DNA from 4 places in the Shouchella rhizosphaerae genome. Region 1 is predicted to be linked to each of the others. Evidence: riboswitches for the same ligand, from Rfam matches in the RefSeq annotation. Region 1 holds a riboswitch; each other region holds the start of a gene.
What was found. A riboswitch is a leader RNA that binds a small molecule or an ion and turns the genes downstream of it on or off. The one in region 1 is predicted to bind S-adenosylmethionine.
Positions count from the first base shown of each region.

Region 2: linked by a shared signal. The riboswitch ahead of V5G21_RS18795 (methionine biosynthesis PLP-dependent protein) and the one ahead of V5G21_RS17255 (homoserine dehydrogenase) in region 1 are both predicted to bind S-adenosylmethionine.
Region 3: linked by a shared signal. The riboswitch ahead of V5G21_RS03465 (methionine ABC transporter ATP-binding protein) and the one ahead of V5G21_RS17255 (homoserine dehydrogenase) in region 1 are both predicted to bind S-adenosylmethionine.
Region 4: linked by a shared signal. The riboswitch ahead of V5G21_RS12110 (methionine ABC transporter ATP-binding protein) and the one ahead of V5G21_RS17255 (homoserine dehydrogenase) in region 1 are both predicted to bind S-adenosylmethionine.

Region 1 covers NZ_CP144921.1:3,489,042-3,493,251, reverse strand. The annotation lists gene V5G21_RS17260 (hypothetical protein) at 55-360, shown strand; gene V5G21_RS17255 (homoserine dehydrogenase) at 355-1,554, opposite strand; SAM riboswitch class I at 1,614-1,724, opposite strand; gene aspS (aspartate--tRNA ligase) at 1,774-3,543, opposite strand; gene hisS (histidine--tRNA ligase) at 3,547-4,210, opposite strand, start outside.
Region 2 covers NZ_CP144921.1:3,770,655-3,774,864, forward strand. The annotation lists gene V5G21_RS18775 (YpdA family putative bacillithiol disulfide reductase) at 1-271, shown strand, start outside; gene V5G21_RS18780 (asparaginase) at 277-1,236, shown strand; gene prsW (glutamic-type intramembrane protease PrsW) at 1,323-1,970, shown strand; gene V5G21_RS18790 (hypothetical protein) at 2,082-2,246, shown strand; SAM riboswitch class I at 2,380-2,479, shown strand; gene V5G21_RS18795 (methionine biosynthesis PLP-dependent protein) at 2,563-3,669, shown strand; gene V5G21_RS18800 (bifunctional homocysteine S-methyltransferase/methylenetetrahydrofolate reductase) at 3,681-4,210, shown strand, end outside.
Region 3 covers NZ_CP144921.1:636,728-640,937, reverse strand. The annotation lists gene V5G21_RS03480 (acyl-CoA dehydrogenase family protein) at 1-375, shown strand, start outside; gene V5G21_RS03475 (arsenate reductase family protein) at 559-921, shown strand; gene gcvH (glycine cleavage system protein GcvH) at 1,005-1,391, shown strand; SAM riboswitch class I at 1,834-1,939, shown strand; gene V5G21_RS03465 (methionine ABC transporter ATP-binding protein) at 2,003-3,031, shown strand; gene V5G21_RS03460 (methionine ABC transporter permease) at 3,021-3,689, shown strand; gene V5G21_RS03455 (MetQ/NlpA family ABC transporter substrate-binding protein) at 3,711-4,210, shown strand, end outside.
Region 4 covers NZ_CP144921.1:2,429,556-2,433,765, forward strand. The annotation lists gene V5G21_RS12100 (MetQ/NlpA family ABC transporter substrate-binding protein) at 1-504, opposite strand, end outside; gene V5G21_RS12105 (methionine ABC transporter permease) at 542-1,222, opposite strand; gene V5G21_RS12110 (methionine ABC transporter ATP-binding protein) at 1,203-2,243, opposite strand; SAM riboswitch class I at 2,388-2,491, opposite strand; gene V5G21_RS12115 (AraC family transcriptional regulator) at 2,642-3,550, shown strand; gene V5G21_RS12120 (glycoside hydrolase family 43 protein) at 3,811-4,210, shown strand, end outside.

The DNA.
Region 1 (4,210 bases):
TGCCCTTCTTTACTGGGCAACGTTTACGCAGTTTAACCAAAGGAGGGATCGTCCATGTCAAAGCTGGCAACGCACCGCTGTATTGAAGTTCGCCAGGAAATTGGATTACTCAAAAAGCAGATTGTCGAAACGTCGTTTGATTTAGCACTTTATCCTGACCGGATTGAAACAGAAAACGCTTCGTTCCCTATTGGTTCTGTTTTCGACATTTCCTACCGGCTGCCGAGTGGAGAAAGCCAGCTTGGTTTTCTTTATTTGCATACAAGCCAAGGCGTTGTTACGTATAAAATTAAGCAAAATCCCGAATCCTTTATTAAAGCGTTCAAAAAACTTGTCCCTGAAACAAAATTCCGCTCATAAAGCATGTGCCTGTTCCTGTTTAAATACATGCTCCCCACCAATTACTTGATACGACTGAAAAGGAACTTCCAAAAGTGGCGCCGTCACTAAAAGGACATCGCCTTCTTTTTCGCGGCGGCGCTCCCACACATGAATATTGCTGGAAACGTCACTGACATCTGCCCCAGTAGGTACAAACCAAAGCTGCTTTTGCAGTTGAGGCATATTCGATGCAGGCTGGGAAAGGACGGTCCTACGCAGACGCTTGCCTTTCTCATGTAGAATAAAGTCTTCGACAGCGCTATTGGCTGTTGCCTCTTGCCCTGCTCCTGGGCCAGCAAAAAACAATTGCTGAATGTCTTTGCCTTGTAACAGAACCCCATTGGCCACACCGTTTACGCCCGCTAATAGATGTGTTTCCTCTACAAAAGCAGGCTTCACAGAACCAGTTATGCTGCCGTCTTGTTGTAAAAAAGAGGTGCCAACAAGTTTTAAGGCAAACTGGTTTTCTTTTGCCACCCGTACATGCCATGGTTCAATCCCGCCGATTCCTTGGCGTTCAAATGCCGATATGTCGACCCATTGGCCAAAACAAAGGCGCGCCAGCAAAGTCAACTTATACAGGGCGTCATAGCCTTCTACATCGGACGTCGGGTCTGTTTCTGCATAGCCAAGCCGCTGCGCTTCATCTAGAGCTTGTTGGTAGGTTTTGCCACTGTCCATTTCAGTGAGAATAAAATTGGTTGTGCCGTTTAAAATGCCTGATATCCCATTAATCGCAGTTGTCGCCAATGCACTTTGCAACACATTCACAATCGGGATCGCTCCACAAACCGCAGCGTCGTAGCCGTAATAGGCACCAGATGAAAGGGCGACCGCCTCTAGTTCTTTACCGTGTAAGGCGACAAGCTTTTTATTGGCGGTCACTACAGATACGCCTTCTGCTAGCAAGCTTTCCGTATATGTTCTGGCCGGTTCGACAACATTTGTTACTTCAAACACAACATCATATGTAGCAGCCTCCCTGAAAAGATCCCATGATGACGTAACGAGTTTGGCCCCTTCGCTTTGCCTTTGCTTAGACTGATCTTTTACTAAAATGGAGACAAGTTCAATCCGATCACTTACCATCTGTTGGAGCGCTCTTTGTGTACTGGTGATGCGCTCGTAAATGCCAGTCCCTACTGTCCCAAATCCAATAATGCCTATTTTCACCGTCTTCACCCTTTCTCCATTGAAAAAACCCCTTTTCAGATAAGAAAAGGGGTTCGCCTCACTTATCTTTCAGAACAAAAGCTGCTCTGCTGAATGTAGCACCGTGGTTTACAAATAAACTGGTTGCCGGGCTTCATTGGGTCAGGTCCCTCCGCCACTCTTGATAAGTTCTTATTCATTTTTATATTAGGCACATTATAAGCAGAGGCCACGTATTTGTCAACTGCGCTTGCTAATAATGGACAAGTTTAAATCAATCAGCTGTTCAACGCTCACTTTGTTTGGCGCTTCGGTTAGAAGGTCGCTAGCGCTTGCCGTTTTTGGAAAAGCAATCACCTCACGTAAATTGCTTTTGCGTGCAAGAAGCATGACGATTCGGTCCAGACCTAAGGCAATGCCGCCATGTGGAGGCGTTCCATAATCAAATGCTTCAAGCAAAAAGCCAAACTCTTCTTTAGCCGCTTCTGAACTAAAACCAAGGAGCTTGAACATTTTTTCTTGCAGTTCCCGTTCATAGATGCGCTGGGAGCCGCCGCCAAGCTCAAAGCCGTTTAAGACAAGGTCATATGCTTCGGCACGTACTTGCTCTGGATGGGTTTCCATCAGGTCCAAGTCTTCCGCTTTCGGGCGTGTAAACGGATGATGGAGCGCGACAAACCGTTTTGCTTGTTCGTCATATTCGACAAGTGGAAAATCGGTTACCCAGAGGAAGTGAAACGCGTTTTCGTCAATTAGCTGAAACTCCTTTCCAAACTTTAAGCGCAGCGCGCCCAATGCATGAAACACAACTTGCTTTTTATCGGCTCCGAAAAAGAGCAAATCGCCTGCTTCAGCGTCCATTGCCGCAAGCAATGCAGCCGTTTGCGCCTCATTAAAGAATTTGGCAATCGGGCCCTTTATCCCTTCGTCATCGACTTTGAGCCAAGCCAACCCTTTTGCCCCATAAGGCTTGACAAAATCAGCTAACGCATCAATGTCTTTTCGTGAAAGCTTATCAGCCCCGCCTTTCAGTGTAAGGCCTTTAATAATGCCGCCTGCTTCTAACGCGCCTTTAAACACTTTAAACTCCGTGTCTTTGAGCACGTCAGACAGTTCGATCAGTTCCATGCCAAAACGAGTGTCAGGCTTGTCAGAACCGTAGCGGTTCATCGCTTCCTCGTACGTCATCCGCGAGAAAGGCCGTTTTAGCTCAAGCCCGTGTGTTTCTTTCAGCAATTTTTCCATCATGGCTTCAGTCATCGCCAAGATATCCTCTGTATCAAGAAAGCTTGTTTCAATATCGATTTGCGTAAATTCAGGCTGCCTGTCTGCGCGCAAATCTTCATCACGGAAACAGCGGACAATTTGGAAGTACTTCTCAAAACCGGACACCATCAACAGTTGCTTAAAAATTTGCGGCGATTGTGGCAGCGCATAAAACTGGCCATGATGGACGCGGCTCGGCACCAAATAATCGCGCGCTCCTTCTGGCGTGCTTTTGGTTAGCATCGGCGTCTCAATCTCCAAATAGCCATCTGCATCAAGAAAATCACGAACGCTTTTCATGATTTTGTGACGCATCGCGAACGCTTCTTGCATATCAGGGCGACGCAAATCCAAATAGCGGTATTTCAAACGGACGTCTTCAGCTGCATCCGTGTCTGCTTCAATTTGGAATGGCAAAGATTTTGAGACATTCAGGATTTCGAGCTCACGAACGTGAACTTCGATAGCACCAGTTGCCAGCTTGTCATTAACGGCCTGTTCATTCCGTTCCACCACAATGCCTGAAACGGCGACAAGATACTCATTGCGGACACGGTCAGCTGCTTTCAACGCTTCTTCACTGACTTCCGGACTGCACACAACTTGGACAATACCAGAGCGATCACGAAGATCTAAAAAAATCACCTGGCCTAAATCACGGCGCCGCTGCACCCACCCTTTTAGTTGAACCTGTTGGCCTGCGAGTGTTTTGTCAAGTTGGCCACAATGATGTGTACGTTTCATCTCCTAGTTTCCTCCTCGTATCTGTTCTTGTAAAAATGATGTCAAATCGCTAATGGCGACTACCGTTTGTTCTCCAGTTGCCATTTGTTTAACGAGCGCTTGTTGCTTCGCGATTTCGTCTTCGCCAATGATAATTGTATAAGACGCTTGATAACGATCAGCCGCTTTAAGCTGTGCTTTCATTTTTTTGCCTAAGTAGTCTTTATCAGCACGAATGCCTCCATCGCGCAACCGTTGCAACAGTTGTGGCCCTAGGCGGCTTGCTTCATCGCCGAGAGTAACTACATACGCATCGAGGCTTTGCGGTACTGGCAAGTCGACATTCTCCGCTTTCATCGCTAATATAAAGCGTTCGATGCTGAAGGCAAATCCGATGCCTGGCGTCTCTGGCCCGCCAAATTCCTGGACAAGTCCATTGTAGCGCCCGCCCCCGCATAGCGTTGTAATTGCTCCGAATCCTGGAGCAGTACTAAGCAATTCAAATGCGGTATGGTTGTAATAATCCAACCCACGCACAAGCGTTGGATCGACTACATAAGGAATGTTCAGCAAGTCGAGCGTTTCCTTTAGCGACTGAAAATACGCACGTGACTCTTCATTTAAATAATCTAAAATCGACGGTGCTGTCGCCATAAGCGGATGCTCTCTATCCTTTTTGCAATCGAGA
Region 2 (4,210 bases), 280 kb from region 1:
ACAAGAGCACAAAGCTAAAGCGCAGTTTGTGTTTGCGATGACGGGCTATCACCCTGATCACTCCTTTATTCGCAGTCTTGGTGTACATGTCGATGAAGCAACAGGACGGCCTGTATATGACGAGCAAACGATGGAAACAAATGTGGAAGGCATTTTTATCGCCGGCGTCATTGCTGCTGGAAACAATGCTAATGAAATTTTTATTGAAAATGGTCGTCTCCACGGCCCTTTGATTGCACAAGCAATTGCGCGCAGGATCGAAATGGAGTGATGAATATGCGCCATGTGATGTTGCTGACAACTGGAGGCACGATTGCAAGCACTACAAGCGAAAGCGGCAAATTGGTTGCTGGTGAACTTTCTGGAGAAGAGTTGGCAAAGCTATGTGGTTTGCCGGAAGACATCCATGTAAGCGTGCGCTCTGTATTGCAAAAGCCAAGCGTTCATATGACACTCGCCGATTGGCTGTTGTTAAAGCATGAAGTAGAGCGTGCTTTTGCAGACGAGACGATTAACGGGATTGTCGTCACACACGGCACAGATACGCTTGAAGAAACAGCTTATTTTTTAGACTTAACGAACAAAGACGAGCGTCCCATAATCGTCACAGGTTCTCAACGGGGACCAGAGCAAACAGGCAGTGATGCGTTTATGAATTTGCGTCATGCCATTTATGCTGCTTGTGAACCTGATTTAAAGCACACTGGCTGTGTCGTCGTGTTTAACGAGCGGATTTTTGCAGCCCGTTATGTCAAAAAAGAGCATGCCTCCAATTTGCAAGGGTTCAATGCCTTTGGTTTCGGCTATTTAGGGATTATAGACAACGATGTGATTTTTACGTATCAAAAGCCTGTTCGCCGGGAGTTTTATGAAATTGGCAATACGCCTCTTAAACAAATTGGCATTGCTAAAGTTTATTTAGGCATGAGCGCAGACATGCTGGAAGGGATGATTGCTGTATGCGACGGGATGGTGGTTGAAGGCGTTGGCCGCGGCCAAGTTCCTCCAAACCTAGTAGCTACGTTGGAACGAGCGGTTGCCAACAAGAAGCCAATCATTGTGACGACCGCCTCAGAAGAAGGGAAAGTATACCCAACGTATGACTACAAAGGAAGTGCCCACCAACTCGAACAAATGGGCGTTATTCTCGGCTCCGATTATGACAGCAAGAAAGCACGGATTAAAGCAATGGTCATGCTGGCAGCGAACAAGGAACTAGCAGCTGGGTTTACGTGATGGCGCTTGCTGATCGGAACAAGCCGGTTTTATACTAGAAAAAAGGAATGTTCTATTAGCGAACCAAAGAGAGTAGGCGGTCAGCCATGGTATCCCTTGTTCTAGCTGCACTGGCTCCGGCCATGGCATTGTTTTCATATGTCTATTTGCGCGATGTATACAGCAAAGCAAAAATGTTTCTCGTTCTCCGGATTTTCATTATCGGCGCACTGCTAGTCGTGCCGATTTTGGTGATCCAGTTTGCCTTTACTGAAGAAAATGTCTTTCCCCATCCAGCGGCTAAAGCGTTTTTGCTTTACGGGTTTCTGGAAGAAGGGTTAAAATGGCTCATGTTGTTTGTATTTGCCTACCAACATGGACAGCTTCAGCGCCCAGGGGACGGCATTTTGTTCGGTGTTTCCGTCTCCCTTGGCTTTGCTACAGTTGAAAATGGCTTATACATGATCGCTTATGGGTTAGAGGCAGCCATCCCACGAACTGTTTTGCCAACAACGGCACATGCTGTTTACGGGATTGTGATGGGCTATTACATTGGACAAGCGAAGTACAAAGAAGACCATAAAAAAATGTTTTTACTCCTTGGGGCGATTCTGCCAATCCTATTGCATGGCGGATATGATTTTATTTTATCAAGCTTTGGCCATTACGTCCTTTATGCGATGATTCCATTTATGGTCATTCTTTGGCTTCTCGCGATATGGAAGCTGAAAAAAGCAAGCCGTTTTACTGTTTAAAATCACTAGACCGATACGCTTGTCAAACGATCTTGTATGCGAGCGTTTGTCTACAGCCTAAAAGCCGTTTCACTGTGTAAGCGAACATTTAACACGAAGGGGGATTCAATCATGTCTACAGCCAACCGCTATCGCATCGTCATTCGCTGCCCTGTATGTGGGGAGAAATACATTTTGCGCGGCAAGCGCAATGAGCAAGGTGAATACGAGACCGGGTTTAAACAGTGCGTCTGCGGAAATGAAGATCAATTGATTGTTGAAGCAAACCCGGAATAATCGCCATCATTAGTGGCGATTTTTTTCGCGTTATAAACGATGGAGAGAGTGGCACTGAAATAATGGTTGCACTTGCGTGAAAGTTGCGGTAAAGTGGAAGAAACTTATAAATGGTGTTCAACAATTGAATAGGTTCTTATCAAGAGAAGTGGAGGGAATGGCCCAATGAAGCTTCAGCAACCAGCCAACCATGGTCAGGTGCTAAATCCAGCAGTTTATCTGCAAGATAAGAGAAGCATGCACGTAAGCAACCCCTTCTTCTAATCTTGGAGAAGGGTTTTTTGTTTGGCAATAGAACACATTGGGGGGAACTAGAATGGAAAAACGAGCTGAAACCATCTTAGCGCAAATTGGCAATCGCCGCGATGAACATACTGGCGCAGTAAACACGCCTGTTTATTTTTCAACAGCATATCGCCATCCAGGTATTGGCGAATCGACTGGGTATGATTATGCCCGTACAGGCAATCCGACAAGGGACGTGCTCGAAAAAGCGATTGCGGAATTAGAAGAAGGTGAGCGCGGATTTGCGACTAGCTCTGGCATGGCTGCTGTTCAAATTGTGCTTTCGTTGTTTGAGCAAGGCGATGGGATCATCTGTTCGAAAGATTTATATGGCGGTACGTACCGTCTGTTTGAAGGAGGCTGGACAAGGTGGGGCGTGTCCTTTACATATGTGGATCCACGGAATTTGCAAGAAGTCGAACAAGCCATTCATTCTAACGTGAAAGCCATTTTTATCGAGACGCCGACTAACCCACTTATGCAGGAAGCCTCGATTCCAGCGCTTGCTGCTCTCGCCAAAAAACACGATTTGCTGCTCATTGTCGATAACACATTTTATACGCCGCTTTTGCAGAAGCCACTAACGGAAGGAGCAGACATCGTGATCCATTCGGCGACAAAGTACTTAGGAGGCCATAACGATGTCGTTGCTGGGCTTATCGTTGCGAAAGGAGCCGATCTTTGTGAACGGCTCGCTTATTATCATAATGGTGCTGGTGGTATTTTAAGTGCATTTGATTCTTGGCTGCTTATTCGAGGAATGAAGACATTGGCATTGCGGATGGCCAAGCATGAGGAAAACGCTAAAAAAGTGGTGCATGCATTGGAGCAAACAGACGGCATTGTAGACGTGCTTTATCCTGGGAGAGGAGGAATGCTGTCGTTTCGTGTTCAAAACGAAGCTTGGGTCAATCCGTTGCTAAAACATTTGCAATTAATTTCGTTCGCGGAAAGCCTCGGTGGTGTCGAAAGTTTAATGACATATCCAGCAACACAAACGCACGCTGATATTCCCGAAGAGATCAGACTTGCAAATGGAGTGGATAATGGATTGCTCCGTTTCTCAGTCGGCATTGAAAACGGAGAAGATATTGTAGCTGATTTGCTGCAAGCAATTGCGGCCGCTAAAAAATCCTAGGAGGGAATACGATGGAACTTCGCGATAAGTTAAAAACGAGCTTAATCGTTGGAGATGGGGCTATGGGCACGCTTTTATACGAGCAAGGTTTTGATTTATGTTACGAAGAATTAAACCTTTCCCAGCCAGACGCTGTTTACCATGTGCATCGATCGTATATTGAGGCAGGTGCGAAACTGCTACAAACCAATACGTATGCAGCAAATGCCGTCAAACTTAAAAAATATGGATTAAACGAAAGTGTGGCAGACATCAATAGCGCCGCCGTCGGCATTGCGAAAAAAGCGATTGGCAACAACGAACAGCTTGCGTTAGTTGGCACAATCGGCGGGATTCGCGGGTTCCTCCATGAAGATACGGAAAACAAGGTGATTACAGCTGCTTTACTTGAACAAATAACGGCCCTCTTGGAAGCAGGCGTTGACGGGTTATTGTTTGAAACGTTTTATGATTTTGAAGAGGCAAAAGAAGCAGTAGCCCTGGCAAGGCGTCTTACAGACAAGGCGATTATTATGAACGTGTCGATGGGCGATATCGGCGT
Region 3 (4,210 bases), 1.4 Mb from region 1:
GTCGCTGGAACAGGTGCGCAAAAATATGGAGCGCAACTGGATCAAGAACAAGAAGTTCTTGCTGCGGTAGCGGATATTGTCAGCGATATTTATTCAATGGAGTCAGCGATTTTGCGGACGCAGAAAGCACTTGACGCGTCATCACCAGAGAAAGAGCAGCAAAAACTTCTATTAACAGAAGTGTTTACACAAGAGGCAATTAACCGGATCGAAGCAAATGCAAAAAAGGCGTTGTCTTATATGGAAGAGGGAGATACGCTGCGCACGATGCTTTCGATGTTGCGCAAGCTAACGCGTCATCAGCCTGTTAATGTCGTGGCAAAAAAACGGAAAATCGCCAAGGCGATTATTGCTGAAAAGAAATACGTCATTTAAGGTAGCAATTTTGGGGCTTTTGGCCCCAAATAAAAATACAATGCTCCTCTCGCAAGGGGTATTCTCCTCTCACTGAAGAAGCCTAATCACGGGCTTCTTCTTTCATGTGAGCCAAAAAGTTGTGTATGCGATGGTTTTCGGTAATAATAGACACGAGTCCACTGGATAGAAAGGATGCTGGAAATGGGTGTAACGGTTTATCAATATCCAAAGTGTTCTACTTGCCGTAACGCATTGAAATGGCTTGATGAACACGGTGTTTCTTATGAAGCGATCCATATTGTCGAGGCACCGCCGACAAGTACAACATTGAAGGAACTTCACCAAAAAAGCGGTTTGCCATTAAAAGCGTTTTTCAACACAAGCGGAAAAAAATACCGGGAGCTTGATTTAAAAAACAAACTCGGCGAAATGAGCGATGAAGAGCAATATCAGCTACTAGCTAGTTCAGGTATGTTGATAAAACGCCCGATTGTAACAGATGGCACAAAAGTGACACTTGGCTTTAAAGAAGATCAATTTCAAGATATGTGGTCAACTTTTTAGTGGTGTAACAAGAAGATTTCCTTTCGCTTATGAGCGATTTCCTGTATGATAAACTTCGAAAAGACCACATTGGAGGGGTTAACATGAGTAATTTACCTGAAGAGCTAAAGTATTCCGAAGAACATGAGTGGGTAAAAACGGAAGACGGCAAAGTCCGTATCGGCATCACTGATTTTGCCCAATCTGAACTAGGCGATATTGTCTTCGTCGAACTTCCTGAAGTGGGCGATGAGATTGAAGCGGACGAGCCATTTGGCAGCGTTGAGTCCGTCAAGACTGTATCTGAATTGTATGCGCCAATTAGCGGAAAAGTCGTTGAAGTGAATGAAGAACTTGATGATTCCCCAGAGCTTGTCAATGAGTCACCGTACGAAAAAGCGTGGATGATCGTGGTTGAGCCGGCTGACGCAAGTGAAGTGGACAAGCTGATGTCAGCAGGAGAATATGCGGAGATGATTAGCGAAGATTAATGCTTTAGCTCTTCTTCTGGCTGATCTTCCCTCGGATACAAATTTTCCTGGCGTGCACTCTAAAGATAGGCGTTTAAGCCAGAGGAGACTCGGGAGGAAGAAGCACGTATAGAAACGGTTGTCGCAAACGAACGGAGAAGGCTGGCCGCTTCAGGTGCCGTAGTGAATAGCTGCGGCCCTCCCATCGGCGTTGGCTTCATGGCAAGATGGACGTTTTCTATATGAGTTGCCTAGTTGGAGAGATGGAAATAATTGCTGATCGAACGCGAATCGATCGAATAGCGAAGACTTGCCTGGCAGGGGCGGGTCTTTTTTTCTGATACCGATAGGGTTTTGCTTTATTCGCGCAAGGCAGTTTAATTTATTTAAGAAAGAATTGACGCCGCCATAAAGCCATGCTATGATACGGCTACATTAGAGTTTGATAAAACAACCATATTCATTCTTATCGAGAGAGGTGGAGGGACTGGCCCAATGAAACCCGGCAACCGCAAGTTCGCTTGAAGGTGCTAAATCCTGCAAAGCATATGGGCTTTGGGAGATGAGAGGGAAGCAACAGCACCCTTTCTGTCTGTCCGGCAGAAAGGTTTTTTTATGGAGGGACATTGACAATGATTTCTCTGAAAGGAATCAGCAAAACGTTTAAAACGAAAAATGGCGCTGTCCAAGCTGTCGATAACGTCAACCTTGAAATTGAAGCTGGGCAAATTTTTGGGATCATTGGTTATAGCGGAGCTGGAAAGAGCACGCTTATTCGGTTGCTTAATTTGCTTGAGAAACCAACGGAAGGGTCCGTTAAAATAGATGGCAAGGCACTGTCGTCGCTTACGCCAAGTAAATTGCGGGCAGCTCGCCAAGAAATTGGCATGATTTTTCAGCATTTTAATTTACTTTGGTCGCGGACGGTTAGGCAAAACATTTCGTTCCCGTTGGAAGTTGCAGGAGTTCCAGCTGCGCAACGGAAGAAACGGGTCGAGGAATTGATTGAACTTGTTGGGCTTCATGGTCGAGGAGACAGCTATCCGTCTCAGTTGAGCGGCGGTCAAAAGCAACGGGTTGGAATTGCTAGGGCGCTTGCCAACAATCCGAAAGTGCTGTTATGCGATGAAGCAACTTCAGCGCTTGACCCAAAGACGACGGATTCCATTTTGGATTTGCTCCTTGACATTAATGAAAAACTGAACTTGACGATCGTGCTCATTACTCACGAAATGCACGTTATCCAAAAAATTTGCCATCAAGTGGCAGTGATGGAAAACGGCAAGATTGTCGAACAAGGGCCAGTCATTGATGTGTTCCGTAAGCCGAAAGAGCAGATGACAAAGGAGTTTGTTAAGCAGTTGGCGCAAACGGGGGAAGAAGAACAATCGCTTTGGCATCTTCTTGATGAAAAGAGCGACGGCACGATTGTCTCTTTAACGTTTGTTGGCAACCCTGCTGAAGAACAACTTGTAACGGAATTAATCCGACGTTTTCCGATCGACATTAGCATTTTGCAAGGGAACATTTCAAAATTGCAACAAGGCTCCTATGGAAAGCTGTATTTACGGCTATTAGGGGCAACGAACGAAATTGAAGCAGCGCTTGCATACATCCGCGGCAAAGAAATAGACGTGGAGGTGATTGAGCATGATCGCTAAATGGTTTCCAAATGTCGTGTGGGAAGATGTGTGGGCAGCTACGCAAGAGACGGTTTACATGACAGTCGCCTCAGCAGTTGCAACCTTTTTTATTGGCTTGCTCCTCGGCTTGTTTTTATATTTGACCGCCAAAGGCAATCCATGGCAAAACCGCTTCTTTTATAAGATCGTAGCCGCTTTTGTAAATGTATTTCGCTCGATTCCGTTTATTATTTTAATCATATTGCTTATTCCATTTACGCGGGCACTCGTTGGTTCGATTTTTGGCCCAAGTGCAGCATTGCCTGCTTTGATTATAGGCGCTGCGCCATTTTATGCCCGCATGGTTGAAATTGCTTTGCGGGAAGTGGATAAAGGCGTCGTCGAAGCTGCACAGGCAATGGGCTCAACAAACCGCCACATTATCTTTAAAGTGCTTATTCCTGAATCAATGCCAGCGCTTGTTTCTGGCATTACTGTAACGACCATTGCTTTGATCGGTTATACAGCAATGGCCGGAACAATTGGTGCTGGCGGTCTTGGCACACTTGCGTTCCAACAAGGGTTTCAGCGCACCAATCCAGATGTGATGGTTGTCGCGACTGTCGTTATTTTAGCGATTGTGTTTGTGTTCCAGTGGATTGGCGACTTTTTCACAAGTCGATTAGATAAACGCTAATAAAAAGGAGAGGACGAGAAGATGAAAGCATTTTTGAAAACATTAGGTGTCACAACAGCAGCAGTTGCACTCGTTGCTTGCGGGCAAGGCGGCAACGAGCAAGGCGGGGCAAATGGAGACGGAGGCAATGCAGACGAGCCAACGACCATTAAAATTAGCGCCTCCAATGTGCCCCATGCCGAAATTTTAGAAGAGGCAGAGCCATTGCTTAAAGAACAAGGCGTCGAGCTGGAAATCGAAATTGCCCAAGACTATGTTTTGCCAAACATTGCTTTAAACGATGGCGATGTCGATGCCAACTATTTTCAACACCGCCCTTATCTTGAAGAACAGCTTGAGCAAAATCTGGACTATGATTTTGTTGAAGCTGGGGCCATCCATTTAGAGCCAATGGGCCTTTATTCACAAGAATATGACAGCGTCGACGACCTTCCTGACGGAGCAACGGTGATGATGAGCGATTCTGTCGCTGACCACGGCCGTGTGTACTCCCTTCTTCAAGAAGCGGGTTTAATTACCCT
Region 4 (4,210 bases), 1.1 Mb from region 1:
GAAGTCATCTTCTAGTTCAAGCAGGCCTGCTTCTTGCAAGAGCATTAAGTTGCGTGCTTGGTTCGTCGCTTCTTTATCAATGGTAATCTCGGCACCATCAGGAATGTCGTCAACTGAATCATACTTAGTGGAATAAAGCCCCATTGGCGCAAGCACTGTAGAACCGATCGCTGTTAAGTCAAGGTCATGTTCTTCGATAAAGTGGTCAAAATAGGAAATCGTTTGGAATGCATTGGCGTCGATTTCGCCGTCGGCTAGAGCCTGGTTTGGCTGGACGTAGTCATTAAAACGAACAATTTCAATTTCAATGCCTTCTTCAGCAGCAATGTCAGCAATGAAGTCCCATTGCGGCGTATCTGTGCCAGTAACGCCAATTTTGACGCTAACAGGATTGTCGGGGCTGTAGTCCGTCGTTTCGTCTAAGCTGTCTGCGCCAGCATTGCAAGCAGTGAGGGCAAATGCGGCTAAAATGGAAAGCGATGCGGTCGTAACTGTCTTTTTCATAGATGGTTTCTCTCCTCTTTCATATCTGTAGGTCTCTTTATCGTCTACGGACGCGTTTCGATGAAATGTTTCCTAAAGATTGCAAGCCTTGGACAATGACAATTAACAACAATACTGTGATGAGCATCGTGCCATTGTCAAAACGCTGGTAGCCATATGTGATCGCTACGTCGCCAATTCCGCCTGCGCCAATTGCTCCTGCCATCGCTGTCGCGCCAACAAGACCGATCGTCGCTGTTGTTAAGCTGAGAAGCAAAGAAGACAGCGCTTCGGGTAAGATGAAGCGAAAAATAATTTGCGCTTTTGATGCGCCCATTGCGTCAGCGGCTTCAATAATGCCAGGTTCCACCTCAAGCAGCGAGTTTTCAATTAACCGGGCAATATAAGGGCCGGCGTAAAACACGAGCGGCACAATCGCGGCCGTCGTTCCAATCGCAGAGCCCATCAAAAAACGGGTAAAGGGAATCAGCGCCACCAACAAAATGATAAAAGGCACAGAGCGGAGCACGTTAATGATTGGGTTGAGCGTATGGAACACAAAGCTGTTTTCGAGTATGTGCCCTGGCCGAGTAACAACAAGGGTAACACCAAGCAAAATGCCGATCACCCCAGAAAACAACAAGGACCAGCCGACCATATAGACAGTTTCATATAAGGATTCGAGCAATAGCTCGCTCGTAATATTAGGGCGAATTGCTTCAGGCAGCCACTCGAGCATCGCCTGTCACCTCCTTCGGTTGAAGCGGATGCGATTTTAAGTAATTGGATGCTTCTGCAAGTATTTCTGGTTCTGCCCGTAAGTCGAAGTAAATCCGCCCAAACGATGTGCCTTGAATGTCGTTCATTGTCGCATGCAAAATGTCAACTTCAATGCCAAATGTCTGGATTAACGAGCGCAGCAAATCTGAGTGGGAGCTATCGCCTGTGACAGTCACTTCATAAATGCGCCGGTTCGGCTCTTTCTGCTGCAGCGCTTCTTTGACACGGGCAGGCAGGCCAGTCGGGATAATGGAGCGGACGAATTTTTCCGTTGTCGGATGTTGTGGATTTGAAAAAATCGACAACACCGATCCTTCCTCGATGATGCGCCCCTTTTCCATAACGGCGACTTTATCGCAAATCTCGCGAATGACCGACATTTCATGTGTAATCATTAAAATCGTAATGTTGTATTCAATGTTTATTTTCTTTAATAGTTGTAAAATCGAGCTTGTCGTATCTGGATCAAGAGCGGAAGTGGCTTCATCGCAAAGCAACACTTCTGGATTCGTCGCAAGCGCTCTGGCGATGCCGATCCGCTGTTTTTGCCCTCCAGACAATTGTTCTGGATAGTTATCTGCCTTGTCAGATAAACCGACAAATGACAGCAGTTCGGTAACTCTTTTGCGAATGTCCGCTTTTGGCGTTCTTGTTAATTTTAATGGCGTGGCAACGTTGTCGAACACTGTCTTGCTTTGGAGCAAGTTAAAATGTTGAAAGATCATGCCGATATTTCGTTTTGCCTTTTGCAGTTCTCGGCTTTTTAATGTGGCCAAATTAACACCATTAATGAGGACCTCGCCAGATGTCGGTCGCTCAAGCAAGTTGGCACTTCGAATGAGCGTACTTTTCCCGGCGCCGCTAAAACCAATCACACCATAAATTTCCCCTCGGGCGACATGTAAATTCACGTTGTCGAGGGCAGTGACTGTCTGGTTGCCTGAATGAAATGTTTTTGTCACTTGTTTAAATTCAATCACGAAAATTCACTTCCTCTTAAATTAAGTAAACAGCTATGCTTACTAGGTTTTTAAGTCTTGTTCAACAACGGATTTGGCCTTCTTTTAAGAAAAACGAAAAACCCCTCTTCCTGGAAAGAAAGAGGGGTGAATGTTCAATTCAATCTCTTATCTCCCAGGACGTAGTCCTGCTGGAATTAGCACCTTCCGCTCATGGCGGGGTTGCTGAAGCATCATTGGGCCAGTCCCTCTGCTCCTCTTAATAAGAATTCGTATACAATTAAAGTTGTTGAAATTAAGTGTAGCAAAAGCAACTTATCTTGGCAAGAGAAAATTTTTACACTTTACCGTAACAAATCGACGCGCCTTTTTCCTAAAAGAGTTTGTCGCTATAATGGAAGAAAATGGAGGGGAGCGCAATGAACCTCATTTTTAAAGGTAACGGGCAGACAAGTGCAGATATAATCAAACGATATTTAATCAGCGAATCGGTTTACCCAAATACGAAAACGGAACTTGAACTGTTTGGCGTCCATGTTCGTACAGTGAAGGGCTCATGGTTCTATCCAGAACATCAGCATGCTATTTATGAAATCAATTGGGTCATAGAAGGGCAGCAAATTTTTACAACGAATGGGAAGCGCCATGAACAAAATGCTGGTGACTTGGTGCTCGTAAGGCCAGGGGAATTTCATACTAGCAAAGGTGGAAATACAGAGCCTTTCACGTACTTATGCATTCATTTTAATATTGATGACAAACTGTTTTTACCTTATTTAACCAATATTGACCCATTGTTTTTTAAAGCCAGTGGCAGCCTCGCCAAAAAAATGGCACCATTTCTTGAACGGATTGCTAAATTGCTGGGGCACGATACCTTTGGCCTCGTCGAAAAAATGAATATGCAAGCAGTGATGTTTGAAATGCTGGGCATGCTTGTGATGGGGCTCGAAGAGTTAGAAGGCAAGCGTCTTTCTGAACGGACCGTTGCACTCGCCTATCAAATAGCGGAGCAAATTGAACAGAACTTGGAGGGAGGCGGACAGTTAGAAAAAAGCAATATTGAACAAATTGCCAAAAAAATGAACATAAGTGTTTCGTATTGCAATCAATTGTTTAAAAAAGTATACCAAATGTCTCCGCGCAAGTATTGGTCCTTTAAACAATTAAATAAAGCAAAAGCGCTGTTGGTGCAAAAAGATATGACGATTGAAATGGTTGCCGATCAACTTGGCTATTACGATATCTCCCATTTTAGCCGCCAATTCAAACGATGGACTGGCCTAGCACCAAGCCAGTTTCGCGCAAAACATGAGTCACTTTACTGAAAATAATTTACGAGGGAGCAGGCATGCCACAATGTCTGCTCTCGTCTTAGGAGGGAGCGTATCAGAGCTTTGCTTTCTGGCGAGTAAACGTTCGATCTGCAATTCCCCTCGTTTTCACTCTGAATCTGGCTTTTATCAGGCCCATGTTTGAAGCCCTTTTGTGCAGGTATGGGTAAATAATGCGCAGAAACGTACATGTTTTTCCCTCTAATTGGTTGGTAAAATGAAAGCGGTAACAAGAATGAATAAGGAGCGGACAAATGATACGAAACCCTGTTTTAAAAGGCTTTAATCCAGACCCGAGTATTTGCCGGGTGGGCGATGATTACTATATGGCCGTTTCCACGTTTGAATGGTTTCCTGGTGTACAAATCCACCATTCCCGCGATTTAGTCAACTGGCGCCTCATTAGTCGGCCACTTAATCGCATCAGTCAATTAAACATGATTGGCAACCCCGATTCTGGTGGTGTGTGGGCGCCGTGCTTGAGCTACTCCAATGGGAAATTTTGGCTTGTTTACTCTGATGTAAAAGTAGTGGAAGGCAATACGTGGAAAGACGGCCATAACTATCTTGTGACATGTGAAACGATTGATGGGGAATGGAGCGAGCCTATTTATTTGAACAGCTCTGGCTTTGATCCTTCTTTATTCCATGATG